Regions from separate parts of the Mycobacterium sp. NGS63 genome, predicted to be linked through region 1. Evidence: riboswitches for the same ligand, from Rfam matches in the RefSeq annotation. Region 1 holds a riboswitch; each other region holds the start of a gene.
The links. A riboswitch is a leader RNA that binds a small molecule or an ion and turns the genes downstream of it on or off. The one in region 1 is predicted to bind magnesium.

Region 1 (10,447 bases):
CGACGAGCTGCTGGCCAGCGGCGAGGTCACCTGGTCGGGCGCCGGATCGATCTCGGGCAGCGACGGCTGGATCGCGCTGCACGCCAGCGACTCCGCGCCGCCGACCCTCGCCGGGCCCGCCGCGCTCGACCTCACCGACGTGCACCGCGCGATCCTGGACACGCTGGCCGGCGGCGGCGCGTATTTCTTCCGCCAGCTCGGCCAGGACGGCATCACCGAAGCCGCGCTCAAAGAGGCGCTGTGGGAACTGATTTGGGCCGGCTGGGTCACCGGCGACACGTTCGCGCCGGTGCGCGCGGTGCTGGCCGGCGCGGGCGCCCGCAAGCGGTCCCAGCCGGCGCACCGCACGCACCGGCCGCCGCGGCTGAGCCGCTACGCCGTCGCGCACGCCCAGCACCGCAGCGCCGACCCGGCGGTGGCCGGGCGGTGGTCGGCGCTGCCGGCCCCGGAGCCCGATTCCACGGTGCGCGCGCACTACCAGGCCGAGCTGCTGCTGGCCCGCCACGGCGTGCTCACCAGGGGCGCCGTGGCCAACGAGGGCGTGCCGGGCGGCTTCGCCACCCTGTACAAGGTGCTGAGCACCTTCGAGGAGGCCGGCCGGTGCCAGCGCGGCTATTTCGTCGAGTCGCTCGGTGGCGCCCAGTTCGCCGTCGCGTCCACCGTCGACCGGCTGCGCAGCTACAGCGACGGGATCGACCCGGAGCGACCGGAGTACCGGGCCGTCGCGCTGGCCGCCGCCGACCCGGCCAACCCGTACGGCGCCGCCCTGCCCTGGCCGGCAGCCAACGGGGATACCGAGGCCCCGGGGGCCCGGCCCGGCCGCAAGGCGGGCGCGCTCGTGGTGCTGGTGGACGGCGGGCTGGCCTGGTTTTTGGAGCGGGGCGGGCGCTCGCTGCTGACGTTCACCGACGACCCCGCCGCCGACCGGGCGGCGGCGGGGGCGCTGGCCGAGCTGGTCGCCACCCGCCGGGTCGCGTCGATCTTGGTCGAACGCGTCGACGGGACGCCGGCGCTGCAGCCGGGCGCGCCGCAGGCGGCGCTCACCGCGCTTTCCGAAGCCGGATTCGCCCGGACCCCACGGGGGATGCGGTTGCGGTGAACCATGCCCGAAGGTGACACCGTCTGGCACACCGCGGCCATGTTGCGCCAACACCTGGCCGGGCGCACGCTGACGCGCTGCGACGTCCGGGTGCCGCGGTTCGCCACCGTCGACCTGACCGGGCAGGTGGTCGACGAGGCGCTCAGCCGCGGCAAGCACCTGTTCATCCGCGTCGGGCCGGCCAGCATCCACTCGCACCTGAAGATGGACGGCAGCTGGCGGGTCGGCAAGCGGCCGGTGAAGGTGGACCACCGGGCGCGGATCGTGCTGGAAGCCAGCGGCGTTCGCGCCGTGGGCGTCGACCTGGGGGTGCTGGAGATCCTCGAGCGCGACCGCGACGGCGACGCCGTCGCGCACCTGGGGCCCGACCTGCTCGGACCGGACTGGGACCCGGTGCGGGCCGCGGCCAACCTGGCCGCGCGCCCGGACCGCCCGCTCGGCGAGGCGCTGCTGGACCAGCGGGTGCTGGCCGGCATCGGCAACGTCTACTGCAACGAGCTGTGTTTCGTCGCCGGCCACCTGCCCACCGCGCCGGTCGTCGAGGTCACCGATCCGCGCCGGCTGGTGTCCCGCGCCCGAGACATGCTGTGGGTCAACCGGTTCCGCTGGAACCGCTGCACCACCGGCGACACCCGGCACGGCCGGCAGCTGTGGGTGTACGGGCGCGCCGGGCAGCCCTGCCGTCGCTGCGGCACCCGCATCCGCTACGACGACGGCGGCGAGCGGGTGACGTACTGGTGCCCGTCGTGCCAGCGTTGAGCGAACTTTCGCGCGCCGGTGCCCGGCGTGCGATGATCGCGGGGTGACCCCCCGTGCGCTGCTGGCCGGCCTAGCCGTGGCCCTGGCGCTGCTCGGCGTCGCGGGAGGGCCCGGCCAGGCCGCGCACGCCGACGCCATGGACAACACCTTTTTGAACGCGATGAAGGCCCGGGGCATCGACTTCTCATCGCCGCAGGCCGCGCTCACCGCGGCGCATGAGGTCTGCCAGGAACTGGCCATGGGCAAGCAGAAGCCGGACATCGCCAACGAGGTGATGACCAACAGCCAGTTGGACGGCTATCACGCCGGGTACTTCGTCGGCGCGGCCATCGCCGCGTACTGCCCCGCGTACCGCTAGTCGCGGGCGTGGGCGAGGAAGAACTGGGCGATGACCTCCGAGGCGTCCACGGCGCGCGAGGTGCGCCCGATGATCGCCTGGGGCAGATACTGTTTGCCGCCCGGCCAGGTGTGCCCGCCGTTGTCGATTTGGTAGAAGACCACCGCGGTGGGCGCCGCGCACGCGGTGGAATCGAAGCGGTGGACGACGGTGCCGTCCCCGACGTTGGGTAACACCTGCGACGACGGGTCGCCCTGGCAGCCGTCGGCCGAGCGCCACGTGTCCACCATGCTGGTGGCCGCGATCGCGTGGCTGACCCCGCCGCGGCCGCGCACCTTCCCGCCGTTGAACGGCACCAGCGGGTCGGCGGTTCCGTGCGCGGCCAGCACGGCCACCGGGCGCGACGGATGGCAGGCCACGCCCGAGCCCAGCGTGCCCGCCACCGGCGCGATCGCGGCGAAGACGTCGGCGCGGTCGCACGCCAGCCGGTTGGACATGAAGCCCCCGTTGGACATCCCGGTGGCGAAGACATGCCCCGGCGCGATGTGGTAGTCGCTTTGCAGCTTGCCCGCCAGCGCTACCAGGAACCCGACGTCGTCGACGTGGTGGCGGTCGGCCGGCGACGCCCCCCGCCCGTCGGCCCAGCTCTTGTCGTAGCCGTCGGGATAGGCCACCACCAGGCCGTGGGCGTCGGCCACGGTGTCGAAGTCGGTCAGGCCGCGCTGGCCGTTGCCGGTGCCGCCGCCCCCGTGCAGGCTGAGCACCAGCCCGACCGGATCGCCGGGCGGCAGGTGCAGCGCGTAGGTGCGGTCCATGCCGCCGGACCGCAACGTGCCGGACAGGTCCCGGGCGCCGGCCGCCGCCACGTGACGCGCACCACACCCCACCAGGCACATCGCCAGCATGGCGAGCGACAACCAGCGCGTATACGGCATGCCGTCAAGCTACCGAGCGCGGCCGTGGATCGCGGGAGGCGGGCCGATCGCGCAGACCGCGCGCCGATTTAATGTCGCGATGTTTCTAATTATTTGCGGTGTTGGAAACGTCCGCGACCATTACACGATGCACAGCCGTAACCTGCTCGCAACCTTTGTGGGCGAGTCTGCAGGCATGCCGAACACCCGTACGCGCAGGCTCCGCCCCCTGTTGTCGGTGTTGGCCGCCGGATTCGTTCCGGCGGTCGCGCTTCTTGGTCCACTGGCCCCGGCCGCTCACGCCGACGGCACCGATGACGCGTTCATCTCGGTGCTGCACTCCAACGGCATCGCCCACGAGGCGCCGGCGTCCGCGATCGCGGCCGGCCACCTCGTCTGCCACCAGCTCGACATGGGCAAGACCCAGGATCAGATCGCGCTGGACGTGATGAACAGCAGCACCCTGGACGGCGACCACTCCGGGTTCTTCGTCGCCCTCGCCGAGCGCGCCTACTGCCCGCAGTACGCCGACGTCCCGTCGTAACGGCTCAACGCCCATCCCTTTGCGGCAGTTGCCGCGATTGCAATTCAGCCCTGGTCGCATTGTGCGAAGCTGAGTGCCGACTGCGCCGCGAGGGAGGATGCGACATGCGAAGCGCCCGTGTCCTGACGGCCGCACTCGCCCCCCTGGCGGTGGCGGTGGTCCCGATCGCGCACGCCGACGCCAGCGACGACGCGTTCCTGGCGGCGTTGAACGCCAAGGGTATCCACTTCGGCACCCCGGAGCAGGCCGTCGTCGCCGGCCACGAGGTCTGCGACGAACTCGACATCGGCAAGACCCCGAGCCAAGTCGCCCAGACCGTCATGGGCAACACCGATCTGGACGGCTACCACGCCGGCTACTTCGTCGGCGCGAGCATCCGCGCGTACTGCCCGAAGCACGCGTCTTAACGAAATCGCAACGCCGCGCTTGCGGGGACGCGACAATCGGCTGCCTAAAATTTCGGGGTGGCACCGAAACTCCTTGTCGGCGCGGCCCTTGCGGTCGGCGCCGCGCTGGCGGGGGCCGCACCGGCCGGCGCCGACCCCAGCGTCTTCAACGAATTGAGCTGCGCCTGCTCGCAAACGGTTTCCAGCGACGGGTCCTCCGTCGCGGACCAGATCGACCGGGGCATTTCGGCCGGCCTGTCCGGGGTGCCGGCCGGCCAAGCGCCGCAGTGACTTTCGGCGTCGATTCAGGTCAACCCGCGGCCGGCGGGCGGCCCAAGACGCGGGGGCGGAATCCGTAGACGGGGGCGCTGAACTCGTCGTCGGCCGCGTCGGCCATCCCCCCCAACGGCGCGCCCGGGATGCCCATCGGTCCGACGTCCTGCATCACCATTTCGGTGCCGCTCAGGCTCTGGTAGGCGCCCGCCCCGATGCGGGTCGTCGCAAAGGCCGGGCTGATCGCCGCCTCGGAACCGCTCCAGCTCGGCGGTACCGACAGGGCCCCGACCAGGTTTGCGCTCCCCATCCGCGCCGAAGCCAGCGTCACCGGCTGGCCGAGCGCGGCCACGCTCGACGTCTCCGACGCGCCGCCCAGCGCGTTGGACCCCGGCTCGAGGAAGCTGAACGCGGTTGCCGAGTCGATCATCGACGTCGGGTTCAGCAAGCCGCTGGTGGTGAACGCGTTGGTGAAGTTGCCGATCGACGCATTGGACAGCGAGCCCCCCAGCAGCGCGCCGTTGGACCCGCTGAGGTCGTTGAGGATCCCGGCCAGCCCGGTCTTGTCCTGGTTCGAACCCGGCGCGATCACCTCTTCGAGTTGACCCAGCACGTTCGAAAACGGCGACGACACCGTCGACTGCGCGGTGCCCGCCGGCGTGGTGGCCGCCTGGCTGACCGCGTTGGCCTGCTTGGCCGCACCGCCGCCCGATGCGCCGCCGGAGTTCGGCGCGCTCAACGGTGTCAACTGTGTCGCCGCGCTCGAGGCGCCGGCGTAGCCGTTCATCGCGGCGGCATCCTGGGCCCACATTTCCCCGTATTGGGCTTCGGTGGCCGCGATCGCCGCGGTGTTTTGACCGAAAACGTTGGTGGCCAACAAGTTTGACAGTTGGTCCCGGTTGGCCGTGATCGCCGCGGGGGGCACCGTCACGGCGAACGCCTGCTCGAAGGCGGCCGCGGCCGCGTTGGCCTGGGAGCCGGCCTGCTCGGCCTGGGCGGCGGTGGCGCTCAGCCACTCGAGGTACGGCGCAACCGCGGCCACCATCGACATCGCCGATGGACCGAACCAGCCTTCGCCGGTCAGCCCGGCGATCACCGCGTCGTATTCCGCGGCCGCCGAACGCATTTCGGCGGCCATCGTGTTCCATGCGGCGGCCGCGGACAGCATGGGCGCCGAGCCGGGACCGGAGTACATCCGGGCGGAGTTGATTTCCGGTGGGAATACCGCAAAGTCGATCATGGTGGTTTCCTCGAGTCTCTTATCCGGCGGCCGACGGCCGCGGCATCACGACGGGGCGGAACCCGTATTTGGGGATGGCCCGGCGCAGCCTGCGGCCCGCGCCCACGATCGGCGTGTAGGCCCCCGGCCCGCCGGGCCCGCCCGAGCCGATGTCGAGGCCGGTGGCCGGCAGCGCCGCTTCGGCGGGGCTCACGTTGGCCGCCGACGCCCAGGTTCCCGGCACCGACAGCGCCCCCACCAGCCGCGCATGGCCCATCGCGGCGGCACCCGCTCCGGGCAACCCGGCGGAGGCCAGCACGCCGGAGGCGGGGACAGCGGCGTTCGCCGCCGCCATGCCCGCGGTAGCGGCTCCTTTGCCGAACATGAAGTTGAACCCGGCGATGGTCTGCAGGATGAATTCCGGGTTGAACGGGCCACCGGCGAGCGCCCCGTTGACGATGCCGGTGCTGACGAAATTGGAATTGAAGAAGCTGTAGAGCGACGATCCGGAGCCTCCGTTCACCAACTGCGCCAGGTTGTAGAACGGGGAGGACGGGTCCGAACCGGTCGCGAGCAGGCTTTCCAGCCACGACAGCGCCGATCCGCCGGTGCCCGCGGGTGTTTGGCCCGCCTGCGCAACGGCGTTGGCCTGGTTGGCGATTCCACCGGCGCTGGCGGCGGACTGTGGCGTGTTGAACGGTGACAACGCCGATGCGACGTCCGAGGCGCCGGCGTAGCCGTTCATCGCGGCGGCGTCCTGCGCCCACATCTCGGCGTACTGGGCCTCGGTGGCCGCGATGGCGGGGGTGTTCTGCCCGAAGACGTTGGTCGCGACCAGCATCGCGAGCTGGGCGCGATTCGCCGCGACGACCACGGGCGGCACGGTCATGGCGAACGCCGCCTCGTACGCGGTCGCGGCCGCGTGGGCTTGTGTGCCAGTCTGCTCGGCCTGGGTGGCGGTGTTGCTCAGCCACTCGACGTACGGTGTAGCCGCCGCCAACATCGACAGCGACGACGGGCCGAACCAGCCCTGGCCGGTCAGCTCGGCGATCACCGAGCCGTAAGAAGCTGCGGCGGAACGCATTTCGGCGGCCATGGTGTTCCAGGCCGAAGCGGCGGCCAATATCGGCGCCGATCCCGGCCCCGAATACATTCTGGCCGAGTTGATTTCCGGCGGCAGCGCCGCGAAGTCGATCATCGCTCGCTCCTCGAGCGCTCAGCGGGTCGCGGCGGCGTTGACCGCCTCGGTGGCCGCATACGATCCGGCGCTGGTCTCCAAGGTGGAGACGAACAGCTCGTGCATCGCGGCGGCTTGAGCGCCCAGTGTCTGGAACGTCTGGGCGTGCACGGCGAACTTAGCCGCGGTCACCAGCGACACCTCATCGGCGGCCGCGGGCACTACGCCGGTCATCGGGGCCGCGGTGGCGGCGTGCTGGGCGGCCAGCGTGGAGCCGATCTGCTGCAGGCGGGTCGCGGCTGCGGCCAGCGATTCCGGCCGGGCGGTGACAAAATTCATGGGAGTTCTCCTGACAAATTGGGCGCGGCAAAGCCTGCGACCACGAAATCGAAAGCGACATAGGGCTTCTGACCGCAACGCAACCGGACGTCGAGCTGCCGACTACTTTGCGGACGAGAGGTGTCGAGGTGAGCCGTTCAGGCTGCCGGAACGGTGCCTGGTTCGGTTCGCAACGAAATGGTCGATCTGGAATACGGACTGTCGTCGGGACTCATTTCGCTCTCACCTCCTTACAGCCAGGGCACACGGGGATGCCATACAGTGCATGCCGGGGAGAAGGACCCGGGTGACAACGCCCGGGCGCCGCACCCCTCTCGTCAGAGCTTCGGCACCACACGGCGTATCCGGCTCGATGGAGCCGAAAGCCACTTGGGCTCAACCCTTAATCCGGGAAAAGCTGTCCTGACCCTGGGCGTCTTTCGACGTTCGAGGTCAGTGGCCTGTGTCCGTGCAGACGCCTCACCTAGCGAGGTGCTTGCAACGGCAATCGTTGCACCCGCGGGCTAGTGCGTCAACCCTAAGCACCACTCGATTCAACGCTTGACGCAGTGACTTTCGGCTTCAACCGGCCGAGGGCGGGCGGGTCATGAAGGTGCCCTTGAGCTCCAGCCCGTATTCGATGTCGTCATAGTCGCGGCCCTCGCGCTTGCGCTTGTCGCGCGGCGTCACCGGCGGCATCATCGGCGGCGGCATGAAGGGCGACCCGGATTCGCTTGCGGCGAGCGGGGATACCGCCGAGGCGAGCTGCACCGGCGTCTGGGAAGCGGTCAGCATCCCGACCGCGGCGGGGGGCATGATCAGCCTGCCCATCGAAACCCCGACGCCCACCGCCGCCGTCGGCGCCGAGCCGACGGACCTGACCGCGCCGGCCAGGTCCGCGCCGGCCGCCGACAGGGCCGAGGCGCCCTCGCTCAGGCCCTGGCCCAGGGTACTGCCGACGTTCTGCAGCGCCTGCGCGGTATTGCTCTGCGCCAGGTAGCTGAGCATGTTGATGGGGAACCCGCTGGCGATGAACTGATTGGCGTAGGTATTGGCCAATCCGAACCAGCCGTCGTGGGGGTTGAAGCCGCCGGGGCTGTCGAGGATCGACGTCAGGAAGTCGCCCAGGGGTGTGGATGCCGCCGGGGTGGCCGCGGCTGCGGACGCGGCGCCGGCTTGCGCGCCCGCCGCAGCCGGATTGGCGATCGCCGGCGGCGACGCGAACTGCGGCAGCCGGGTGGCCTGCGCCGACGTCGCCGCGTAGCGATACATCGCCGCCGAGTTGTTCACCCACATGCCTTCGTACTGGGCGTCGGTCTCGGCTATCGCCACGCTGTTGGTCCCGAGCCAGTTGCTGGCGATCAGCCGCGCCAGCCGGGTCCGGTTGGCGCTGACCTGCACGGGGAAAACGACTGTGCGGCTGGCTAATTCGAATGCCGTGGCGACGACACGCATCGAGTTGGCGAGCTGCTCGCACTGGTGCGCGGTGGTGCTCAGCCAGGTGACGTAGGGGTCGACGGCCGCCATCATCGCCCGCGAGGACGGGCCCTGCCAGGCCTCGGTCAGCGACGACAGCACCGTTGCGTAGTTGGGCAGAGCGTCCTCCACCTCGATGCCCAGCCGCTGCCACACCGCGGAGGCCTCGATCAGCGACCCCGCGCCCGGCCCCGAGTGGATCAGCGCCGCGGTGACCTCGGGGGGCAACGTCTGAAAATCCATGACGTCGGGCCGGCTCTATCCTGCTGACGGGGGCGGGTGGATCACCGAACCCTTGACCTGCTTGCCGATTTCGAGTTCCTCGGCCTTGGGCTGCTTGCGCTTTCGCCAGCCACTACCCGCCGAGATGGGCGGCGGCATCAACGGCGGGAGCATGCCGAACCCGGCGTCCCCGGCATCCAGCGGTGACGCCGCCGACGCCAGCTGGACCGGCGTTTGGGCGGCCGGTAACAGTCCCACCACGGCGGGCGGCGCGGTCAGCTTTCCCAGGGACACGCCGACGCCCAGCGACGCGGCCGGCGCCGATCCCATGCCCTTGATCGCACTGGCGAGGCCGATCTCCGACGCCCCGAGCGCCGACTCCCCCTCGGCCAGGCCCTGACCGACGTCGCTGCCCACGCTCTGCAGGGCCTGCGCCGACGTGCTCTGCGCGACGTAGCTGAGCAGGTTGATGGGGAAGCCGGACGAGATGAACTGGTTGGCATAGGTATTCGCCAGCCCGAACCAACCCTGGTTGGGGTCGAAGCCCAACGGGGTGCTCAGGACCGACGTCAGGAAGTCCCCGATCGGGGTCGATGCCGCCGGGGCGGCGGCGGCCGGTGCGGCGGTGGCTTGCGCGGCCGTCGCGGCGGGGTCGGCGATCGGCGGCGGCGAGGAGAAGCCCGGCAGCTCGGTGGCCTGCGTCGAGGCCGCCTGATAGCGCGTCAGGGCCGCGGAGTTGGTCGCCCACATGGCCTGGTACTCGTCCTCGGTCGCCGCGATGGCCGGAAGGTTGCTGCCGAACCGGTTGGTGGCGATCAACTGGGACAGCCGCGTCCGGTTGGCGCTGACCGCGGCGGGCGGGACCACCGCCGAGCGCGCGGCGTTGAACGCCGTCGCGGCGGCCTGCGCCGAGGACGCCATCAGCTGTGACTGCTGCGCGGTGCCGCGCAGCCAGGTGATGTAGGGCTGGACGGCTTGCAGCATCGCCGTCGACGAGGGGCCGCTCCACGACTCCATCAGCGCGTTCACCACCGAGGTGTACGTGCTGACCGTGTTCTCCAACTCGGTGCCCACGCGCTGCCACGCGGCCGACGCCTCGATCAGCGAGCCGGCTCCGGGCCCCGAGTGCATGAGGGTGGAGGTCACCTCCGGGGGCAGCGCTAGCAAATCCATGACATCTCACATCCCCTATGCGGGGAACGACCCCGGAACGTCGCGTTGACCGCGCCGCGACAATAGCGAAAACATTGCGCGTCGGCGCCCCACGTACCGGATCCTTCCCCCGTTGGTAACGGATGAGACGAACGATATACCGGTGGCGCTGGCGGGCGAAGCGATACGCACGCTTCGTTGAGCAGGGAGAACCCTTACACGGTGACCGAGGCGCCGCGCTCCAGCTTGACGATTCGCTCGGCCAGGCCGCGGCGCTGCATCTCGCCGACGAAGTCGGCCAGCGGTGAGGCGAAGACGCCGTAGTCGTCGAAGTGGACCGGGATCACCTCCGGCAACGCGAGCGCCGCCACCAGTTCCGCGCCCTGCCGTCCGTCCATAGTTACCGTCAGCCCGAACGGAAGCCGCCGCCCGGCCGGCAGCCGGGTCCCGCCGAGGTGCAGCACGCCCGCGTCGATCGCGTCGAAGCGCTCCGGAATCTCGTGGAGTTCCTCGACGAGCAGGGTGTCGCCCGAGACATAGAGGCGGCGGACCGACTCGTCGGCGGAGACGA
Region 2 (10,447 bases), on a different contig from region 1:
CCCGGAGGCCATGCAGGAGATGGTGCCGGGGTTCCCGTAGGGGCCGTCGAACGCGTCGGTGGCGGCGTGCACGAATTGGTAGTCGCCGTAGTTCAATCCAACGAAAACGCCCGTTTCGTCGGCGATCGTGTCTTTGGTGAGGCCCGCGTGTTCCATGGCCTCCCACGCGGTTTCCATCAGCAACCGGTGCTGAGGGTCGATCGCGATGGCTTCCTTTTCGGTGATGCCGAAGAACTCGGGGTCGAAGTTGCCGACGTCGTCCAGGAACGAGCCCCACTTGCAGACCGACCGGCCGGGCACGCCGGGTTCCGGGTCGTAGTAGTAGTCGACATCCCAGCGCTCGGCGGGAATTTCCTTGACAAGGTCGTCGCCACGCAGCAACGCTTCCCAAAAGAGGTCAGGGGAGTTGATGCCCCCCGGCAGTCGGCACGCCATCCCGATGACGGCGACCGGAGCAACGCCTGCCTTACCCACTGTCCTTCACCTCTCCTTGCCTATCCACAAGTTCCTATCACTGCTGCTCGCTCTTATCAGAGCTTCGAGAAATCTCGCCGAATTTTTTTGTGCGCGCTCGCAACTCCGCAGCAAAGCACAATCAACCCACCGACCCCCGCAATCGAAGCCCGCCGTAAGAACGTGGCGCGATCAGCAGCGTAGCGGCTGCGCACGTTACGCGTGGAAAAATCGTGCGATCGTACAAAAATTTAACAACGGCTTGCCCCGGTGGGCCCGACAATCGGCTTGGCCGAAGGGCCAGACGCATACTTTTCGGACGATATTTGGGCGTTGAGCCGCACTTGAGTCGCTGCCAGAGGCGCTGTGCCGCAAGGCCGTCCGGCAACATCGCGCCATCGCGTGGGCCCTCGGCGGCACTGCCGGCGCCGAGGGCTGTGCAGCGCAGCACGAACCGGCCCGAGCCAGAACGGCCAAGGCCAGAGACCAAATTGGACGCGCCGATGCAGGGCATCGGGGATGCGTGATGCGGCCATGGTAGGGGCTATTGCGAAACCGCGCAGGGAAATCGCTGAAATCTTTAAGATTGCAAGCTTAAGCCGAGATTAAATGTCGGTGAGATTCGTTCGTTATGTTCGTCGGCGGGCCACCACAGGCGCGGGCGGACCGCCGGGTGTGACCCGGGTCACGGCCGGACCCGGGGATTGAATTCATGGGGGTCTCGGGCGTCTCCCAGGCCGCCGGGCCGGGCCACATCGGCGTATTTGTTAGCGCGCCAAAGGTATTCGCGTCCAGGACCGAGATCGGCCGTTTTCGCCGGGCGCATGGCGGCCGACGGCGCGATTCGCGTTTGCCCTTGGCGCTCCGGGCTTTTCGCCCGATACCTGGCTACGATGACCGTGATGACAGCCCGGGTGCCCAGACTGCCGCTCGACGAGGCCAAGGCCGCCGCCGACGAAGCCGCGGTGCCGGACTACATGGCCGAGCTCAGCATCTTCCAGGTGTTGCTGAACCATCCGGCGCTGGCGCGCGCTATCAACGATCTGCTCGCCACCATGCTGTGGCACGGCGCCCTCGACGCCCGGTTGCGCGAGCTGGTGATCATGCGGATCGGCTGGCTCACCGCGTGCGACTACGAGTGGACGCAGCACTGGCGGGTGGCATCGCGGCTGGGCGTGAGCGCCGACGACATGCTCGGGGTGCGCGATTGGCGGGGTTATGAGGGCTTCGGGCCCAAAGAGCGCGCGGTGCTGGCGGCGACCGACGACGTGGTGCGCGACGGCGCCGTCAGGGCCGAGAGCTGGGCGGCCTGCGCGCGCGAGCTGGGCGACGACCCCACGGTCCTGGTCGAGCTGGTGACGGCCATCGGGGCGTGGCGGATGATCGCGTCGATCCTGCACAGCCTCGAGGTGCCGCTGGAACAGGGTGTCTCGAGCTGGCCGCCGGACGGCGAATCGCCCCGGCCCGCTCTCGATTGACTTATCAGTCAGTAACTCTTAGCGTCGGAAAATGCGAACCAGAGCCGCCGAACTGCTCGGCGTTGAGTTTCCTATCTGCGCCTTCAGCCATTGCCGCGACGTGGTGGCCGCGGTGACCAACGCCGGCGGGTTCGGCGTCCTGGGCGCCGTCGCGCACAGCCCCCAGCGGCTGGACAGCGAGCTGACCTGGATCGAGGAGCAGACGGGCGGCAAGCCCTATGGGGTCGACCTGCTGTTGCCGCCCAAGTACGTCGGCGCCGATAAAGGCGGGATCGACGCCGCGCAGGTCTCCGAGCTGCTGCCGGAGGAGCACCGGGCGTTCGTCGACGACATCCTGGCTCGCTACGGCATCCCGGCGCGCACCGACGACCACCGGGTGCCCGGCTCCCTCAACATCTCGCCCAAGGGCTACGAGCCGCTGCTCGAGGTCGCGTTCGCCCACGACATCCGGCTGATCGCCAGCGCGCTGGGGCCGCCACCCGCCGACCTCGTCGAGCGGGCCCACGGCCACGACGTCCTGGTGGCCGCGCTGGCCGGCACCACCCGGCACGGGCAGCGGCACGCCGCCGCCGGCGTCGACCTGATCGTCGCGCAGGGCACCGAGGCCGGCGGGCACACCGGCGAGGTCGCGACCATGGTCCTGGTCCCCGAAGTAGTGGACGCCGTGGCCCCGGTACCGGTGCTGGCGGCCGGCGGCATCGCGCGCGGCCGCCAGGTCGCCGCCGCGCTGGCGCTGGGGGCCGAGGGCGTGTGGTGCGGGTCGGTGTGGCTGACCACCGAAGAGGCAGAGACGACGCCGGCGGTCAAGGAGAAGTTCCTGACGGCCAGCTCGTCGGACACGGTGCGGTCGCGGTCGATGACCGGCAAGCCGGCGCGGATGCTGCGCACCGCCTGGACCGACGAATGGGCGCGCGCGGACACCCCCGACCCCCTCGGGATGCCGCTGCAGACCGCGCTCGTCACCGACTCCCAGGTGCGCATCAACCAGGCCGCGACGCACCCGGACTCCCGGGCCCGGGACCTGGCGACCTACTTCGTCGGCCAGGTCGTCGGCTCGCTCGACCGGGTCCGCCCGACGCGCTCGGTGGTGCTGGACATGGTGGAGGAGTTCATCGACACCATCGGGCGGCTCGACGGCCTGGTCGATACGTGACCAGCGCGACCCGGCGGCGTCGCGCGGTCAGCGACGAGGAGAAGTCGCAGCGGCGCGAGCAGATCATGGCCGCGGCCAAAGAAGTGTTCGCGCGCAAGGGTTTTCATGCGACGACGATCGCCGACATCGCCAAGCGGGCCGGGCTCGCCTACGGCTCCGTCTACTGGTACTTCGACTCCAAGGACGAGCTGTTTCACGCGTTGATGGCCGCCGAGGAGGGCGCGCTGCGCAGCCATGTCGCGTCGGCGCTGGCCGCCCTCGGCGTGCCGGCGGAGAACTTCGGCGACGAAAAACCGCTTCGGGTGGCCGTGCGGGCGACGCTGGAGTTCTTCGAATCCGACAAGGCCACCGTCAAGCTGCTGCTGCGCGACCCCTACGCACTGGGCGAGCGGTTCGAAAAGCACCTCGGCGGGATCTACGAGCGGTTCATCGACGACATCGAAGCCTTCATCGTCGCCGCCCAGGAGCGCGGCGAGGTGGTGGCCGCGCCGCCGCGCATGGTGGCGTACACGCTGGCGGCGCTGGTCGGGCAGCTGGCGCACCGGCGGCTGACCACCGACGACGACGTCACCGCAGCTCAGGTGGCCGATTTCGTCGTCGCGCTGGTGCTCGACGGGCTGCGCCCGCGAGGGTGACGCAAGGCTTGCGTAAAGATTCGGACACGGCGCCCGGGGGGATTTGACCGCGCCATGCCCGTCGTGCATCATCGGTCGGGTAGCACCTCGTTAGGTGAGGCGTCTACACGAATACAGGCCACTGACCCCGAACGTCCAAAGACGCCCCGGGTCAGGACAGCTCCTCCCGGCTTAAGGGTTGAGCCCAGGTGGCTTCCGGCTCGGTTTGTTTTTCCGGGCAGGACACGTCGTGTAGTGCCGAAGCTCTGACGAGAGGGGTGCGGTTTACCGGCGGTCGCCGGTTTCTGTACTCCTTTGTGATGCGTGTAGATCGCGCGGGCAGCCGCGCGCCGTCGCGACGTCGAGGAGGTGAGGGACGCATGAGTTCCAGCGACAGTCCGGGTCGAAGTCCGGGCTTTGTCTCGTCCCGATCCGGTCTCCGGCGCGACGACCGCGGCTAGCTTTCAGCTTCGCGGCCAAGCGTTTTGGGATCGGAACCGCAACGGGACGGGCAACGTCAGTCCATTCAACGCTCGTTTTGCGATTCCGCTCTAGGAGACGATCATGACCGCATTCCCGCACGACCCCGTAGTTGACTACGACGAAGTGGTGCCCGCCCCCAAGCTGTCGGTGGTGCGCGACGACACCGCGGCGCCCGAGCAGGCGGCGCCCCGGGTCGAAAGCCGGACCATCATCATCCGCGACCCGCTGGTGGACGGCGCCGCGCACCTGCTGGGCATCGGTGTGCGCCACGTGTACGCGGCGCTGTGGCGCGTCGGCCTGCTCGAAGTCCAGACCTGAGGGGCTTCCCGGCCCCAGGTTTTCCCTGAGGCCAGGTAACCCCTCGGGGTGCACGATTTCGTAGTATTGATGCATTGGCGTCGATCCGGCCATCACCGGGGAGCCTTCGGAAGAACAGCCGCACCGGCTCAGTAGAACCGAACGGGTAGGCCCGTCACAGCCGTCGATGAGCGGCCGCGCGCCAGCGCGGCAAGCGGGGTGGTACCGCGGCGCTCGCGCACCTGGCGCGTCGTCGTCCCCGGCCAGCTAAGTGGCACAGGGAGACGACGCTGTGACTTACCCCAAGCCGGCCGGTGGGGCGCCCGACTTCCCGGCGCTCGAGCTCGAGGTTCTCGACTACTGGGACCGCGACGACACCTTCCGGGCCAGCATCGCGCGCCGCGACGGCGCCCCGGAGTACGTGTTCTACGACGGGCCGCCGTTCGCCAACGGGCTGCCCCACTACGGGCACCTGCTCACCGGCTACGTCAAGGACATCGTGCCGCGCTACCGCACCATGCGCGGCTACAGGGTGGAGCGCCGCTTCGGCTGGGACACCCACGGGCTGCCCGCCGAGCTGGAGGTCGAGCGCCAGCTCGGGATCACCGACAAGTCCCAGATCGACGCCATGGGCATCGCCGCCTTCAACGACGCGTGCCGCGAATCGGTGTTGCGCTACACCGACGAGTGGCGCGCCTACGTGACGCGCCAGGCGCGCTGGGTCGACTTCGACAACGACTACAAGACGCTGGACCCGTCCTACATGGAGTCGGTGATCTGGGCGTTCAAACAGCTGTGGGACAAGGGCCTGGCCTACGAGGGCTACCGGGTGCTGCCGTACTGCTGGCGCGACGAGACCCCGTTGTCCAATCACGAATTGCGGATGGACGACGACGTCTACCAGAGCCGCCAGGATCCGGCGCTGACCGTCGGTTTCAAGGTGGTCGGCGGCCCGCTCGACGGGGCTTATCTGCTGATCTGGACGACGACGCCGTGGACGCTGCCGTCGAACCTCGCCGTCGCCGTCAACCCGGACGTGACGTACGCGCAGGTGCGGGTGGGGGAGCGGCGCTTCGTGCTGGCCGAGGCGCGGCTGGCCGCCTACGCGCGCGAGCTCGGTGAAGAGCCCGAGGTGTTGGGCACTTACAGCGGTTCTTCGCTGCTGGGGATGCAGTATTTGCCGCCGTTCGCGTATTTCCTGGACGCGCCCAACGCTTTTCGGGTGCTGCCCGGCGACTTCGTGACCACCGAGGACGGCACCGGCATCGTGCACATGGCGCCGGCCTACGGCGAGGACGACATGGCGGTCGGGGAGGCGGCCGGCATCGCGCCGGTGACGCCGGTCGACTCCAACGGCCGATTCGATGCGACGGTCCCGGATTACCAGGGGCAGCACGTCTTTGACGCCAACCCGCACATCATTCGCGACCTGAAGAACGGCAGCGGCCCGGCGGCGGCCAACGGCGCGGTGCTGGTCCGCCACGAAACCTACGAGCACCCCTACCCGCACTGCTGGCGGTGCCGCAATCCGCTGATCTACCGGGCGGTGTCGTCGTGGTTCGTCGCGGTGACCGAGTTCCGCGACCGCATGGTCGAACTCAACCAGCAGATCACCTGGTATCCCGAGCACGTCAAGGACGGCCAGTTCGGCAAATGGCTGGCCGGCGCCCGCGACTGGTCGATCTCGCGAAACCGCTACTGGGGCACACCGATTCCGGTGTGGAAGTCCGACGACCCGGCCCATCCGCGCATCGACGTCTACGGAAGCCTCGACGAGCTGGAGCGCGACTTCGGGGTGCGACCCACCAACCTGCACCGGCCCTACATCGACGAGCTCACCCGCCCCAACCCCGACGACCCCACCGGGCGCAGCACGATGCGGCGCATCCCCGACGTGCTCGACGTGTGGTTCGACTCGGGCTCGATGCCGTATGCGCAGGTGCACTACCCGTTCTCGAACCGCGACTGGTTCGACAGTCATTATCCGGGCGATTTCATCGTGGAGTACATCGGCCAGACCCGCGGCTGGTTCTACACGCTGCACGTGCTGGCGACGGCGCTGTTCGACCGTCCGGCGTTCAAAACCTGTGTGGCGCACGGGATCGTGCTGGGCTCCGACGGCCAGAAGATGAGCAAGTCGCTGCGCAACTACCCCGACGTTTCCGAGGTGTTCGACCGGGACGGTTCCGACGCGATGCGGTGGTTTTTGATGGCGTCGCCGATCCTGCGCGGCGGCAACCTGATCGTCACCGAGCAGGGCATCCGCGAGGGCGTGCGGCAGGTGCTGCTGCCGCTGTGGAACGCCTACAGCTTCCTGGCGCTGTACGCGCCGAAAGTCGGGACCTGGCGGGTTGATTCGGCCAACGTGCTGGACCGCTACATCCTCGCCAAGCTGGCGCAGCTGCGCGACGACCTGACCGCGTCGATGGAGACCTGCGACATCTCCGGCGCGTGCGAGCAGCTGCGGCAGTTCACCGAGGCGCTGACGAATTGGTATGTGCGGCGGTCGCGTTCGCGGTTCTGGGAGGAAGACGCCGACGCCATCGATACCCTGCACACCGTGCTGGAGGTGACCGCGCGGCTGGCCGCTCCGCTGTTGCCGTCGGTGACCGAGATCATCTGGCGGGGCCTGACGTCCGAGCGCTCGGTGCACCTGACCGACTGGCCGGACGACGGCGTGGTACCCGCCGATCCCGATCTGGTCGCCGCGATGGATCAGGTCCGCGAGGTGTGTTCGGCGGCGTCGTCGCTGCGCAAGGCCAAGAAGCTGCGGGTGCGCCTACCGCTGCCGAAACTGACCGTGGCCGTGGAGGATCCGCGACGGCTGGAGCCGTTCGCCGACCTGATCGCCGACGAGCTCAACGTCAAGGGAGTCGCGCTGACCGACGCGATCGACGCCTACGGCCGGTTCGAGCTCACCGTCAACGCGCGGGTGGCCGGGCCGCGGCTGGGCAAGGATGTGCAGGCCGCCATCAAGGCGGTCAAGGCTGGCGAGGGCGTCGTCAACCCCGACGGCACCCTGAGCGCCGGCCCCGCGGTGTTGCGGCCCGAGGAGTACAGCTCACGCCTGGTGGCGGCGGATCCGGATTACAGCGCGGCCCTGCCCGACGGGTCCGGCCTGGTCGTGCTGGACGGCACGGTGACGCCGGAGCTGGAGGCCGAGGGCTGGGCCAAGGACCGGATCCGCGAGCTGCAGGAACTGCGCAAGTCGACCGGGCTGGACGTCTCGGATCGCATCGGCGTGGTGATGTCGGTGCCCGCCGAGCGCGCCGACTGGGCGCGCGTCCATGCCGACCTCATCGCGCGGGAGATCCTGGCGACCAGCTTCGAGTTCGGCGAGCCCGCCGACGCTGTGAAGATCGGTGACGGCGTAAGGGTGCGGATCGCTAAAGTCTGACCCACTCTCGCGGAGGGGGTTATGACGACAACGCCTTTCGTCGGCACCGAAGCCGTGCGTTCCGGGATCGTCACCGAGCACGAACTGCGACGGTCGTGTACGCGGATCTACCGCAATGTCTACCGACGGCGCGGCAGCGCGCTGACCGCGAAGGAGCGGGCGGTGGCCGCGTGGCTGTGGTCGGGTAAGAAGGCCGTCGTCGCGGGGAACTCGGCGGCCGCGCTGCTGGGGGCGAAGTGGGTCGATCCCCACGCGCCGGCGGAGCTGATCACCGCTCGCAAGCGTCCGCCGTCGCTGATCGTTGCCCGCAACGAGAGGCTGCTGGCCGGTGAGACGACGCTGGCCGATCGCGTTCCGGTGACCTCGCCCGCGCGCACCGCGTTCGACCTCGGTCGGCGCCCGGGGTTTCAGACCGCCGTCATTCGGATTGATGCCCTCGCCCGGGCTACTGGGTTGGTGGCCGACGACGTTGCGCCGCTGATCGACGCGCACCGCGGCGTGCGCGGGCTGAAGCAATTGCGGCGGGTCCTGCCGCTGGTCGACGCCGGCGCCGAATCGCCGCAGGAGACGCGCACCAGGCTGGTCCTGATCGGAGGCGGATTGCCCAGGCCGCAAACCCAGATCGTCGTGGGGGACGAGTGGGGCTGGCCGTTCGCCCGCATCGATATGGGCTGGGAGGAGTGGCTCGTCGGCGTCGAATACGACGGGCCCCAACACTGGACCGACCCGCGCATCCGCGCCGACGACATCGAACGCACCGCCAAACTCGAGCGCCGGGGCTGGCGGCTGGTCCGCGTGAGTTCCGACCTGTTGCGCTATCGCCCGCATGTCATCGTGGCCCGAGCCCGCGACGCGCTGCGGGCGGCGGGCCACCCCGGGCTCTGCTGACCGCCTTCTGCCGATCCGCGAGGGTGCGGTTAGCGAGGTGTTTCGCGAGAGCCGGTGTCGGTAGTTGCACTCTCGCGGATGGGGCGGCCTTTGTTGGACCGCGAGGGTGCGGTTAGCGAGGTGTTTCGCGAGAGCCGGTGTCGGTAGTTGCACTCTCGCGGATGGGGCGGCCTTTGTTGGGCCGCGAGGGTGCGGTTAGCGACCCATTTCGCGAGAGTCGGCCACGGTAGGTGCACTTTCGCGGAAGGGGTGGCCTTTGTTGGGCCGCGAGGGTGCGGTTAGCGAGGCGTTTCGCGAGAGCGGGTCACGGTAGGTGCACGTTCGCGGAAGGGGTGGCCTCTGTTGGGCCGCGAGGGTGCGGTTAGCGAGGCGTTTCGCGAGAGCCGGTCACGGTAGGTGCACTTTCGCGGCGGATTTTTCAGAAAAAGTGTCCGACCCGTCGGGGGTGGCTGCTCCTACCTGTGACGACGGCCCAACGGGGGCCGCGACCACAGTTAAGGAACACCATGAGCACCATCGAAGACTTCCAGTCGACGACATTCGCCGCCATCCCGCAGGACGACCTGACCGTCGCCGAGGCCTGGGCGTCGAGCCCGCTGGGCGACCCCGCGATCGAAGACGGATCGCTGTGGCAGCCCGCGAAATTCGAGGACTTCCCCGCCACGACCGTGACCGCGAAGCCGCGGTCGAGGGGCAGCAACGCCCTGGTGGCCGCGGCCGTGGTCGCCGCCGTCGGGATGGCCTCCGGGCTTGGCCTGATGCTGCTCGACGGGTCGGGTTCGAAGGAGCAGAAGCCGGCCGTCGTGGTCCCGAACTCCAGCGTCGGCGCGGTGACGCCCCAGGCCCCCAGCCCGGTCGCGCCGCCGCCGGTGGCCCCGGCACCGCCATCGGCGGCGACGCCTCCCGACGCCGGGCAACCCGCGGCCGGCGGCGGGGCGGAAGCGCCGGTGGTGACCGTTCCGGCGCCGGTAACGGCCCCGGTCGACCCGGGCGCCCCGCCGCCCCCGCCGTCGGTCACCGTCAACATCCCGCCGGTGATCCCGGTGCCCATCCCGATACCGGTGCCGCCGCAGCCGCCGCAGCCGCAGCCGCAGCCGCCGCAGGGCGGCGGCCACCCGCCGATCGTGCACGGGCCCGCCGGCTGCATCCCCTGTCAGCAGCCGATCCACCCGGAACCGGTTCAGCAGCAGCCGGTTCAGCAGCATCACTGAGCGGGGCGCCGGGCGCGGCCGGACATGATCCGGCCTCGCCCTTTGCGCTCAAGGACTAGCCGCGGCGGGCCCGCAGCGCGCGACGGGCGTGCGGCCAGAACGGCATGCCGGCCACCACGGTCGCGCCGGTCGCGATGACGCCGACGGCGACGTCGACGCTCTCGCGGCCCTCGCGCGCCCAGTAGACGTCCTCGAGGTCCAGCAGCAGCGCCAACTCGTCGACGATCATCGCGTTGGCCGCACCGAACGCGACCGCGGCCGCGGGGTGCCGTCGCTGCTGTTCCGTGCCGCGCAGACCGACCGCGGCCACCGTCGCCAACAGCCCGATCCCGAGGTTGTAGTGGTGAAAGTGCTTGCCCCCCAGCGACATACCGCCGCCCGAGGGCCCGTGGCCGGCGCGGATCCAGTGCGTGAGCCCGCGCAGCCCGGCGAACGTCAGCGTGAACGACGCCCAGGCCAGGACGGTGGCCTGC
Region 3 (10,447 bases), on a different contig from region 1:
GCCATTTCGAGTGGCTCGACAACAACGTCGTGCAGTGGGTTCCGAACCACTACTGGCCCGCTCACACCCACGTCTCGGTCGGGGTGCAGGCGCTGACGACGGGCTATGACACCGGTGACGCGTTTCTCGGTGTCGCCAGCCTGTCCGGGCACACCTTCACCGTCAGCCGCAACGGGGAAATCCTGCGCACGATGCCGGCGTCGATGGGCAAGCCCAGCCGCCCGACCCCGATCGGCAACTTCACGGCGCTGGAGAAGGAGCGCACCGTGGTGATGGACTCGCGGACCATCGGCATCCCGCTGAGCTCGCCCGAGGGCTACAAGATCACCGCCCAGTACGCGGTGCGGGTCACCTGGAGCGGTGTCTACGTCCACTCGGCGCCGTGGTCGGTCGATTCGCAGGGCCACGCCAACGTCAGCCACGGCTGCATCAACCTCAGCCCGGACAACGCCGCGTGGTATTTCAACCAGGTCAACGTCGGCGATCCCATCGAGGTCGTGGCCTGACGCCCGTCGACTCCTCAGCCAACGTCGACTTGTTGCGCGATTTCGCAAATTTTCCCGCAACAACTCGACGTTCGGCGCCGGGGAGCGTTCGCTAGCTCGGCAGTCCGGCCTTGATCGCCGCGTCCTGCTTACGGCCGATGTCGGTCGCCACGGCCGGATCGATGGGATCGTTGGGGGCGCTGTCGAATTCCATGTTCACGATCGCCTTGCCCTCGCTGAACAACAACACCGTCACCGCTTGGGAATTGCCCGGCGAAGTGCCAGAGATGATGAAACCGTTGGCGCCGACGTCGACCGGTTGCCACGTGCCGCTGACCTTGCCCGCGTAGTTGGTCTTGGTGTTGTCGATCCCCGCCGGTATTACCGCGGGATCGGCGACGATCAGGATGGTGACCCCGATGCGCCTGCTGTTGTCGGGGCTGGCGAATAGCTGGGCGACGCCGGCCGCGTTGTTCGGATTCTGTACGGGCGGTTGGGGTGTCGTGAAATCTCCGCCGATGTCGCTCGCCTTGATCAGCAACGAACTGTAGTCGGTGGGCTGGCCCGGCTGGCCCGGTGATGGGCTGGTGACCGAACCGCCCGACGTGGTGGCGGCGGTGGCGGACGTCGTCGAAGAGGGGGGCGCCAAGGTTTCGTGGTCACCGCCGCACGCGGTGGCCGCGGTGCCGACGACAATCGTCGCGACCGCCCAGCCGGCGACGGTGATCCGGGCGAGCTCCATGAGCGTTCCTTCCGCGTCGATCCACAGTTGGGCCGCGGCGCCTGACGCTACTGCGAAACGCCGGAACGAACAAGGACGGGGTTCGCGCCTATGCTGGCGTGGGCACGGGCCGTTCGGGGTGGAGGAGCACAGGATGACGGCTGGCAAGGCACGCGCCGTACGGTTCGACCGCTACGGGGGCCGCGACGTGTTGTACGTGACCGATGTCGAGATGCCGTCCCCCGGGCCGGGCGAGGTCGTGGTCGAGGTCCGCGCCGCCGGGATCAACCCCGGCGAGGCCGCCATCCGGAGTGGCGCGATGCACGAGATCTTCCCCGCCACGTTCCCCTCCGGGGAGGGCAGCGACCTCGCGGGCGTGGTGACCGCCGTCGGGCCCGACGTCACCGAGTTCTCCGTCGGCGACGAGGTACTGGGGTTCAGCTTCCGCCGGTCCAGCCACGCCACCCACACCGCCGTCCCTGTCGATCAGCTGATTCGCAAACCTCCCCAATTGAGTTGGGAGGTGGCGGGTTCGCTGTACGTTGTCGGCGCGACGGCGTATGCGGCCGTGCGCGCGGTCGCACCGCGAGCCGGCGACACGGTCGCGGTGTCGGCCGCCGCCGGCGGGGTCGGCGGCCTCGTCGTGCAGCTGTTGGTCCGCCGCGGGGCGGAGGTGCTGGGCATCGCCGGGCCGGGCAACGCCGAGTGGCTGCGCGCCCACGGCGTCACTTCGATCGCCTATGGAGACGGACTTGCCGAGCGGCTGCGCGAGGCGGCGCCCGACGGGATCGACGCGTTCATCGACCTGTTCGGGCCGGACTACGTCCAATTGGCCGTGGACCTCGGCGTCGCGCCCGAGCGCATCGACACCATCATCTCGTTCCAGAAGGCCGGCGAAGTCGGCGCCAAGACCGAGGGCAGCGTGGACGCGTCGACACCGGAGGTGCTCGCCGAGATGGCCGACCTGGTCGCCTCCGGCGCCATCGACTTCGAGATCGCCGCGACGTATCCGCTCGACCGGGTCGCCGACGCCTTCGAGGAACTCGAGAAGCGGCACACGCGCGGCAAAATCGTTCTGCTGCCGGCCGATTCGTACTGATTCAGAACGACATGGCCGGCCCGACGACGCCGGTCTGCACGATCTTGATGATCACGAACGCGACGGCCACCACCAGATAGCCGCGCAGCGTCAACAGCCCCAAGCGCCGGATCGGCGACATGGCCGGCCGGTCGAGCGTGGCGAGGTCGGGTGTCTGCCAGCTCGCCCGGTCCTGTTGGCGGAGGGCGCGGCGTTCGGCGCGCGTCAGCAGCGGGGTGTCGTCGAGCTCGTCGACCTGTTCGGGATCCAGGCCGCCGCCGAGCGTCCCCACGATGGCCTCCGCATTGCGCAGGTCGCGATGCCGCCGGCCGGCGACGATCGCGACCGCGCCGCCGACGATGCCGACGGCCGCGCCGACGGCGAGACCCGTTTCGATGGTGGATGTGGACAGGCCAGGGAAGAACGTGGTCGCGGTCAGCGCCAGCGACAGCAGCACCAAGGACCACACGATGGTCCACGCGATGATGTTCTGCCGCACGGTGTTTACCCATGGGCCGAGCACGGCGCGGTCGTTGCAGAGCAGGACCAAAAACACCGTCGCCGACGGCAGCAGGACGCCGGCGAGCGCCTGCACGCCCTGGGTCACCAGGCCCAGGATGTGGTCGGGGCTGAACGCGACCGCGGCCGACACCGCGAGCAACAACGCGTAGCCGCCGTAAAACAGTGGCGCCTCGCGGATCTTCCAGTGCAGCGAGTGCCGCCTACCCATCGCATCACCGATGGCATAGGTCGTGGCCAGCCCGATGGCGTTAGCCCCGATCAAAGACGCGTCCAGCAGGATGATCGCGAACAGGACGCCGACGGTGTGGCCGAGGTGGGTGGACAGGGCGGATGCGACCGCGCCGGCGTCGGCGAAGGCGCCCACGTCGGCGGTGTCGGCCAACCCGAAGGCCGTCACCGCCATCAGGGCCGTCGCCCCGACGATCACCACCACGATGCCGATGACCAGATCGGCTCGCGCGTACGGGATCCAGCGCGCCGTGATGCGCTTGTCCACCACGTTGGACTGCTGGAAGAACAACTGCCACGGCGCTACCGTGGTGCCCACGATCGCGACGACCAGCAACAGCACGGTGGAGTCGAGCCCGCCGGGAAAGTGCGGCAGCAGCCCACCGGCGGTGCCGTTCAGGGTGGGATGCACCAGCAGCACCATCGGAATGATCAGCACGTTCACCGCGATCAGCAGGAACATCAACGCTTCCCAGCGCCGGAACGAGCCCCCGGCCACCACGGCGAACAACAACACGGCCGCGGCCGGGATCGCAACGATCCTCGGGCAGCCCAGGAATCCGAGTGCCAGTGATACACCGATGAATTCGGTGACGATGGTCAAGGCGTTGAGGATCAACAGGTCCCCGACGCTGAAGGCCCCCCAGAACTTTCCGAAGCGCTCGAAGATCAGCCGCGCGTGTCCGACCCGGGCGACCGCGCCCAGCCGCAGCACCATTTCCTGGTTCACGTACAGCACCGGGATCAACAGCACCAGCGTCCACAGCAGGCCCATTCCGTAGTTCTGCCCGGCCTGGGCGTAGGTGGCGACGCCGCCGGCGTCGTTGTCGCCCACCATGACGATCAGGCCGGGACCGGTGATGACCATCAGCGTCCGCAGGCGCCGCCAGCGACCGTCAAAACCCCCGGTGTCGTCGCGGCGGATGCGGCCGAAAGCGCCGACGATGTCGCCGGCGTGCGCGGAGTCCAGCACGGCCTGACCGGACACCCGGGGGCGGGTGTCCGGTACCGAGGCCGCGCTCCGGCCTAGCCGGGTGGAGCTCGAAGGCATCGAATTCTCCGTTATCTCAACGAGTTCGCGTGGCAAACTACCGGTGGTGGCTCGCGCGCTCCGACGGATGCCCGCCGAGCGAGGCCGTGACGACCGCGATCGGCGTCCGCGAGACGTAGAGGTTGGCCCGCTCCTGCGGAGTCAGGGCGCTGCGGGCGTGCAGCTTGCCGGCCAACAGCCGGCCGACGCGCAGCATCGAACCACCCTGGCCCCCCTTGAGGCCGGTAAAGCGGTGCGTGACAACAAAAGCCATGATCTTTCCCCTGTCGGAGGGCCCGATCGGCTCGTGTGGTTCAGAGCGCCGACTGCACCCCGGCTTCCCGCGAGCCGCGCGGGGATTCACCGCGCGGGGCCGACGGGCGTCCAGGGAAAGTTCAGGCGGCGCAAAGGATGCCGGAACCGGATCGGGACAAGACGGATTTCGGATAGGAACTGTCGCCGGGACTCATCTCGCCCTCACCTCCTCACGGCCGGGACACACGCGGGTGTCGTCACACTCACCTGAACGGAAGAGGCACGAATGACCGGCGGCAGGCCGCCGACCGCACCCCTCTCGTCGGAGCTTCGGCACTGCACGGCGTATCCGGACTCAATCGATGTCCGGAAGCCACTTGGGCTCAACCCTTGGGTCCGGGAAGAGCTGTCCTGACCCGGGGCGTCTCTCGACGTTCGGGGTCAGTGGCCTGTATCCGTGCAGACGCCTCACCTACCGAGGTGCTTGCACGACCATCTTGCCCTGCGCCCTTGTGCCCGTCAAACGCTGGGCGCCTACCCTCGACGGCATGGCCAACACTTTGCAGGACCCGAAGGTCGCGACGGTGCTCGACCGGATGTACGCCGAAACCAGGGATCAGATGTCGAAGTTGCGTGAGCGGCACGGTGACTTCGACCGCCCGATGAGCGCGCAGGAGCGCGCGGAGGCCATGAGCGAGTTCTACATCCCGGTGACGCCGGAGGCCGGGCGCCTGCTCTACGCGCTGGTGCGCGCCACCCGGCCGGCGACGGTGGTCGAGTTCGGGATGTCGTTCGGAATCTCCGCCGTCCACCTGGCATCGGCGGTGCGCGACAACGGCGCCGGCCGCGTGGTGACCACCGAGCTCAGCAACACCAAAATCGCCGCGGCCCGGCAGACCTTCGCCGAGACCGGTCTGGCCGACGCGATCACCATCCTCGAGGGGGACGCCCTGACCACGCTGGCCGACCTGGACGGGCCCGTCGACTTCGTCCTGCTCGACGGCTGGAAGGACCTGTACCTGCCGGTGATCGAGCTGCTCGAGCCGCGCCTGGCGACCGGCGCGCTGGTGGTCGCCGACAACGCCAACGCCGCGGACACCCAGCCCTACCTCGACCGCGTGCGCAACCCGGCCAACGGATACGTGAGCTTCAACTTCAACGTCCGGGACAGCGACAGCATGGAAATCAGCTGTCGCACCGGCGATTAGGCGCTATCGCAGGGATTCCTCGAGCCACGGCGTCAACCATTTCACCCCTTCCGGGGTGAGGTGGACGCCGTCGCTGCGCACCTTGATGCCGTCGACCTTGGCGGTGTAAACGCCGTCGGGACCGAGCTTTTTGTTCAGATCGAGGATCTGGACTCCTCGATGGTGCGCAACCGTCTTGCGCAGCATGGTGTTCCAGAGATTGACCCGGTCGGGTTGGTCCTCCGGATACAAGCGCCCGTCGGGCTTTTCGCCACCCCGGCTGTAGGGCACGGTGGCCACGACGACGCGAACACCGGTGGAGCCCACGATGTTCAGCGCCCGCTCCAGCTCACCGTTGAGATAAGCGTCGAACGTCGGGTCGCCGATGTGGGTCCATTGCCCCTCGTTGACCCGATCGACCGTCTCCCAGCGGCCGATGATCAGCAGCGCGACATCCGGCTGGTCCTGGGCGATCTGCGCCGACCACCTGATGGGCCAGCCGTCGCATTCCGGCCGCTGCTCCAGGGTTTGGCCGATGTAGCGATAGGGCGTGCCGCGCACCAGGCTGCAGCCGATGACGGTGTGGTCGAGGAACGCGAACCCCGGCGTCGGGGGCAGGTAGTGCATCCACGTCCATCCGATCGAGTCGCCGAACACCGAAACCGTGAAGGGCCGGTGGGGATCCCGCGGCGCCGGGCGGGCGCCGCCGGGCGGTGAGGGGGACACCGCGGCGACGGCCGAGACGCCCGGCGGCAGGCCCGCCTCGCGCAGGCCGGGCCCGGTTCCCACCGGAATCACCAGCAGCGTCACCGCGGCGGCGCTGGCCACGGTCGCCGCCGCCAGCGGCAACAGCGGCACCCGCACCGGCCGCCAGCGGCGGATCGGTTGTTCGATCAGCCACCACGACGCGGCCGCGACCACCACGGTGGCGGCGCAGCGGACGGCGAACAGCGGCAGACCCGACCAGCCGGTGCGTTCCCCGTTGAGGGCCAAGAAGATTGGCCAGTGCCACAGGTAGACGCCGTAGGAGATGGTGCCCACCCACACCAGCGGACGCAGCGCCAGGATGCGGGCGACGGCCCCGCGCTGCTCCAGTGCCACCGGGGCGATCACGAGGACGGACGAGATGGCGACCCCGATCAGCAGGCCGTGGTGAAACTCGGCGGCCGCGCCGGTCGCGTAGTGCGTCGCCGCCGCCAGCCCCGCCACGCCGAGCAGCGGCAAGAGGCGGGCGACGCGGCGTCCCCACCGGGTCCGGATCAGGCACCAGCCGCGGTTCATCGACGGCCAGTCCCGCACCAGCAGGGCCGCGGCCGCGGAGCCGATCAGCAGCGCCTGCGCCCGGGTATCGGTGCCGAAATAGATCCGGTCACGCGTGCTGTCGGACGCCAGGGCGATGGCGATCGCGGCGGACGCCAGGGCGCCCACGGTGGCGATCACGAAGGTGGCGAACCGTACGCCGCCCACGGTGGCCCGCCTGAAGTAGCGCCTGGCTCGCGCCGCCAACAGCAGGGTCACCGCGATCAGCAGGACCGGCCACACGAAGTAGTACTGCTCCTCCACCCCGAGCGACCACGTGTGCTGCAGCGGCGACGGCGGGGCACCCTGGGTGAAGTAGTCCGTCTTCTGGGCCACGAACCGCCAGTTCGCCACCCACAGGAAGGCCGCGATCGCGTCGTCGCGCAACCCGGTCAGCGCCTGGGCCGGCAGCAGCTCGCGGGCCGCGCCCACGCTGAGCACCATCAACAGCAGCGCCGGCAGCAGCCGTCGCGCCCGCCGAATCCAAAAGCCGGTCAGCTCAATGCGGCCGGTGCGCCGCAGCTCGTCGAGGAGCAGCGAGGTGATCAAAAACCCGCTGAGGACGAAGAAGACGTCGACGCCGATGAAACCGCCGCCCACGCCGGGGATGCCGCCGTGCCCGACGAGCACCAGCGCGACCGCGATCGCGCGGAGCCCATCCAGCGCGGGAATGCCGCTGCGCCGGTCCGGTTGGTCCCAGATTGCGAGCCGGCCGGCGCGGCGGACCGGGGCAACCCAGCGCGGCTTGCGGGCAGCACGGGCCGGGGCGGGGTGCCTCCCGCCCGGCTCAGAGTCCTCCGCTAGCGCGCCCTGACCACCTCGTCCGGCGCCAAAGTTGCTGCCGATACGTCGCTGCCCCTCCTCTTGATCGCAGCAAGCCTAATTTCGACGCGGCCGGATTCGGCAGACGACACGCGGGGGTCAGGCGGACTCGAAGTGCCGCCGGATGCCCGCCAGCATCTCTTGGTGCGCCTTGACGGCCTCGCGCGTGGTCGTCGGCGCCAACGGGCGGGGCGCGGCGATCCGTATCCGCTCGGTGACGCGAGTGCCGCCGTCGATCGGCGTGAAGCTCACCGTTCCGCGCAGGCGGACCCCCGGCGACTGGTCGGCCTCGGTCAGCACCTCGCCGCCGGCGCGGACATCCAGGCGCGCGCGGTAGGTGATCCGGATGGTGAACGGCCCCAACGGGATCCGGTCGACCACCCGATAGCTCTGCCGGTAGCCCTCCGGAGTTTCGGTGCGCGACGTCGGCTGGACCGACACGATCAGCGGGTGGACGAGCTTGATGTTGTCCAGATCCACGTAGAAGTCGCGGACGTCGCCGGGCGGCGCGGGCACGTCCTCGGACAGCGTGTGCTCGGAGCGCGCGACCCACCAGGTCATAAGAACCTCCGTCAGCGCAGATAAAGATGCCCACCGAACTCCGCGAGGATATCGTTTGTGCGCCACCAGATCAGCGCCGCGAACACCACCACGGCGGCGACCGTCACCGCGGCCTGCACCGCGTTGCGCCGCGGGGCCGGCGGGTAGACGTAGGCCGCGGCCACCACTCCGCCGGTGACCAGCCCGCCGACGTGCGCCTGCCAGCTGATCGGTTGCGAACCGGCCGCCGGGGCGGCGAAGGTGAACATCAGGTTGATCACGATGACCGCGCCGACCCAGCGGGCGTCGAGGGTGAGCCGCTTGGCCACCACGAACGTCGCGCCGAAGAGCCCGAAAATCGCGCCCGACGCGCCCGCCGTCGCGGTGCTCAGCGGCGACAGCAGGTAGACCAGCACCGAGCCGCCCAGCCCGCTCAACGCGTACAGCGCGCCGAATCGCAGTCGGCCCAGCCACATCTCGAGCGGCGGGCCCACGACGTACAGCGCCCACATGTTCAGCAGCAAATGCATTGCGCCGTAATGCAAGAACGCCGCCGTCGCCAGTCGATACAGCTGGCCGTCGGCCACCGCCGGTGGCCACAGGGTCAGGTGCTGTTCCAGGCCCCCCGACGCCAGCTGCGCGACGAAAACCGCGACGTTGACCGCGATCAGCGCGTAGGTGACCGCCGGCGAGCCCGACCGCTGCCGACCCCCGAAGTGGGCGCGCGGCCGGCGAATCGTGCGCGCCCCGGACCGCACGCACTCCACGCACTGGTGGCCGACCGCGGCGGTGCGCATGCAGTCGACGCAGATGTAGCGCTCACAGCGGTTGCAGCGCAGGTGAGTTTGGCGATCGGGATGCCGGTAGCAGGTCGGCGCCGTCGACTCCGGCCGGCGCGGTGCACTCATCGCATCATTCTCGCCGTGTCGTCGCCTTCTCGGTGATTTCCGCGCTATTCCGCGCGCCACCGCGCTGCCTTACTGTGTCTTTCGTGAGGTCACCCCGTGACTGACACCGGCGCCGGTGTGGTGGAGCGCTACCTCAAGTGCCTGGCCGCACACGATTGGGACGGCCTGGCCACGACCATCGCCGACGAGGGCCTGACCCGGGAGGGCCCCTTCTGCGACGCCGTCGAGGGCAAGCAGCACTACGTCGCCTACCTGCGCAAGGTGATCACCAACCTCAGCGGCCACCGGTTGGACGTCACCCGCGTCTCGCACGTCGACGATCGCCTGTCCTATGTCGAGTTGAGCGAGTCGTTCGAGATCGACGGCGCCGTGGCCACCTGGCCCGAATGCCTCGTATTCGAGCGCGACGCGGGCGGACTGATCTCTCGTGTCAGCGTGTTCTTCAAGCAACCGGGCGCGGCCGGCGCGTAGCGCGCCCCGCGGCGCGGGCTATTCCCTCACCCGTCGAATTGACCTAACGTGTCATGGATGGAGGCGGACGGAACACCGGAGTCGGTGCCGGTCGAGAAATTGCACTCGGGCGACCCGATCACCGATTGTGGTCAGCGGTACATAGTTCTCGAAGCGAAAACCCTCAGCGACAGCTGCGTGGTTCTCGAGCTCGAGTCGCGAATCGACCACCAGTTGCAGGTCATCGAGAAGTCTTTCCCGGCCGGTTATCACGTCGGTAGGGCGAACCACCGAATTCTGTAGCCGGGGTTCCCGGATCCCACATGGTGCGCGCGTAGCCGGTCGACGGCTACCGCGCATTCGTGTTTCCAGGGCCGCCACGGCGCGCGTCGGCGTCCGAAATACCTTGCCGGCCAAGGCGTTCAGCGACGAGGGCGGGTGGGAGTCGCGATTCCGGCCGCAACCGGCAACCGGGCCGCAGCCGGGTTGGGCGATGCGCGCTCGTCGCGCAGGTTTGGTCTGCGTCCAAGCCGGTAACCTGTGTGCCAGGAAGCGATTGCACCCCCTGGTAAGCGAGTCTCGACGCGCCGCACTCGTAGGTGTGATCGCCCGGCCCTCCACCCGGCCCGCCGTGTGGACAGGCCCCGAACACGGCAGGATCATTAGGCGCGGAAGTCGAAGGGTGAGGGAGTGAAGGTTCCGGGCGTGGCCAGTGTCGTCGCTGGCGTGACCGGCGGAGCCGCGCAGCTGGTGCGGGCCGGCGTCTCCACTGCGGCCGGCGCCGCGGGCGCGGTGCAGACGTTCACCAACCCCGTCGTCGAATTGGCCGGGCCCGTCGTCCAGTCGATGGCGCACACGACCGGCCGCGCGATCGGCATCAGCGCGCCGCCCAACGCCTCCCGCAACGGCGCCTCGCCGCCGG

Region 2: it holds a riboswitch for magnesium, as region 1 does, so the genes downstream of both, AC5Y4Z_RS02030 (Rv1535 family protein) here and AC5Y4Z_RS21400 (PE family protein) in region 1, are expected to answer to the same signal.
Region 3: it holds a riboswitch for magnesium, as region 1 does, so the genes downstream of both, AC5Y4Z_RS15860 (hypothetical protein) here and AC5Y4Z_RS21400 (PE family protein) in region 1, are expected to answer to the same signal.

The regions. Positions count from the first base shown of each region.
Region 1 is NZ_JCALCJ010000009.1:48,213-58,659, forward strand. Features, by position in the region: gene AC5Y4Z_RS21355 (ATP-dependent helicase) at 1-1,099, shown strand, start outside; gene nei2 (endonuclease VIII Nei2) at 1,103-1,858, shown strand; gene AC5Y4Z_RS21365 (DUF732 domain-containing protein) at 1,902-2,216, shown strand; gene AC5Y4Z_RS21370 (extracellular catalytic domain type 1 short-chain-length polyhydroxyalkanoate depolymerase) at 2,213-3,130, opposite strand; gene AC5Y4Z_RS21375 (DUF732 domain-containing protein) at 3,306-3,653, shown strand; gene AC5Y4Z_RS21380 (DUF732 domain-containing protein) at 3,758-4,060, shown strand; gene AC5Y4Z_RS21385 (hypothetical protein) at 4,118-4,330, shown strand; gene AC5Y4Z_RS21390 (PPE family protein) at 4,350-5,552, opposite strand; gene AC5Y4Z_RS21395 (PPE family protein) at 5,572-6,729, opposite strand; gene AC5Y4Z_RS21400 (PE family protein) at 6,748-7,047, opposite strand; M-box (ykoK) riboswitch at 7,350-7,525, opposite strand; gene AC5Y4Z_RS21405 (PPE family protein) at 7,609-8,745, opposite strand; gene AC5Y4Z_RS21410 (PPE family protein) at 8,761-9,897, opposite strand; gene AC5Y4Z_RS21415 (MBL fold metallo-hydrolase) at 10,092-10,447, opposite strand, start outside.
Region 2 is NZ_JCALCJ010000001.1:411,506-421,952, forward strand. Features, by position in the region: gene pks2 (sulfolipid-1 biosynthesis phthioceranic/hydroxyphthioceranic acid synthase) at 1-474, opposite strand, end outside; gene AC5Y4Z_RS02015 (carboxymuconolactone decarboxylase family protein) at 1,353-1,931, shown strand; gene AC5Y4Z_RS02020 (NAD(P)H-dependent flavin oxidoreductase) at 1,963-3,084, shown strand; gene AC5Y4Z_RS02025 (TetR/AcrR family transcriptional regulator) at 3,081-3,719, shown strand; M-box (ykoK) riboswitch at 3,799-3,983, shown strand; gene AC5Y4Z_RS02030 (Rv1535 family protein) at 4,263-4,499, shown strand; gene ileS (isoleucine--tRNA ligase) at 4,771-7,875, shown strand; gene AC5Y4Z_RS02040 (hypothetical protein) at 7,897-8,763, shown strand; gene AC5Y4Z_RS02045 (hypothetical protein) at 9,270-9,974, shown strand; gene AC5Y4Z_RS02050 (hypothetical protein) at 10,030-10,447, opposite strand, start outside.
Region 3 is NZ_JCALCJ010000005.1:377,009-387,455, reverse strand. Features, by position in the region: gene AC5Y4Z_RS15880 (L,D-transpeptidase) at 1-506, shown strand, start outside; gene AC5Y4Z_RS15875 (hypothetical protein) at 598-1,227, opposite strand; gene AC5Y4Z_RS15870 (NADP-dependent oxidoreductase) at 1,361-2,305, shown strand; gene AC5Y4Z_RS15865 (NRAMP family divalent metal transporter) at 2,307-4,085, opposite strand; gene AC5Y4Z_RS15860 (hypothetical protein) at 4,123-4,338, opposite strand; M-box (ykoK) riboswitch at 4,627-4,806, opposite strand; gene AC5Y4Z_RS15855 (O-methyltransferase) at 4,868-5,527, shown strand; gene AC5Y4Z_RS15850 (SGNH/GDSL hydrolase family protein) at 5,531-7,507, opposite strand; gene AC5Y4Z_RS15845 (SRPBCC family protein) at 7,727-8,188, opposite strand; gene AC5Y4Z_RS15840 (rhomboid family intramembrane serine protease) at 8,200-9,075, opposite strand; gene AC5Y4Z_RS15835 (nuclear transport factor 2 family protein) at 9,172-9,546, shown strand; gene AC5Y4Z_RS15830 (hypothetical protein) at 9,604-9,828, shown strand; gene AC5Y4Z_RS15825 (cation-translocating P-type ATPase) at 10,216-10,447, shown strand, end outside.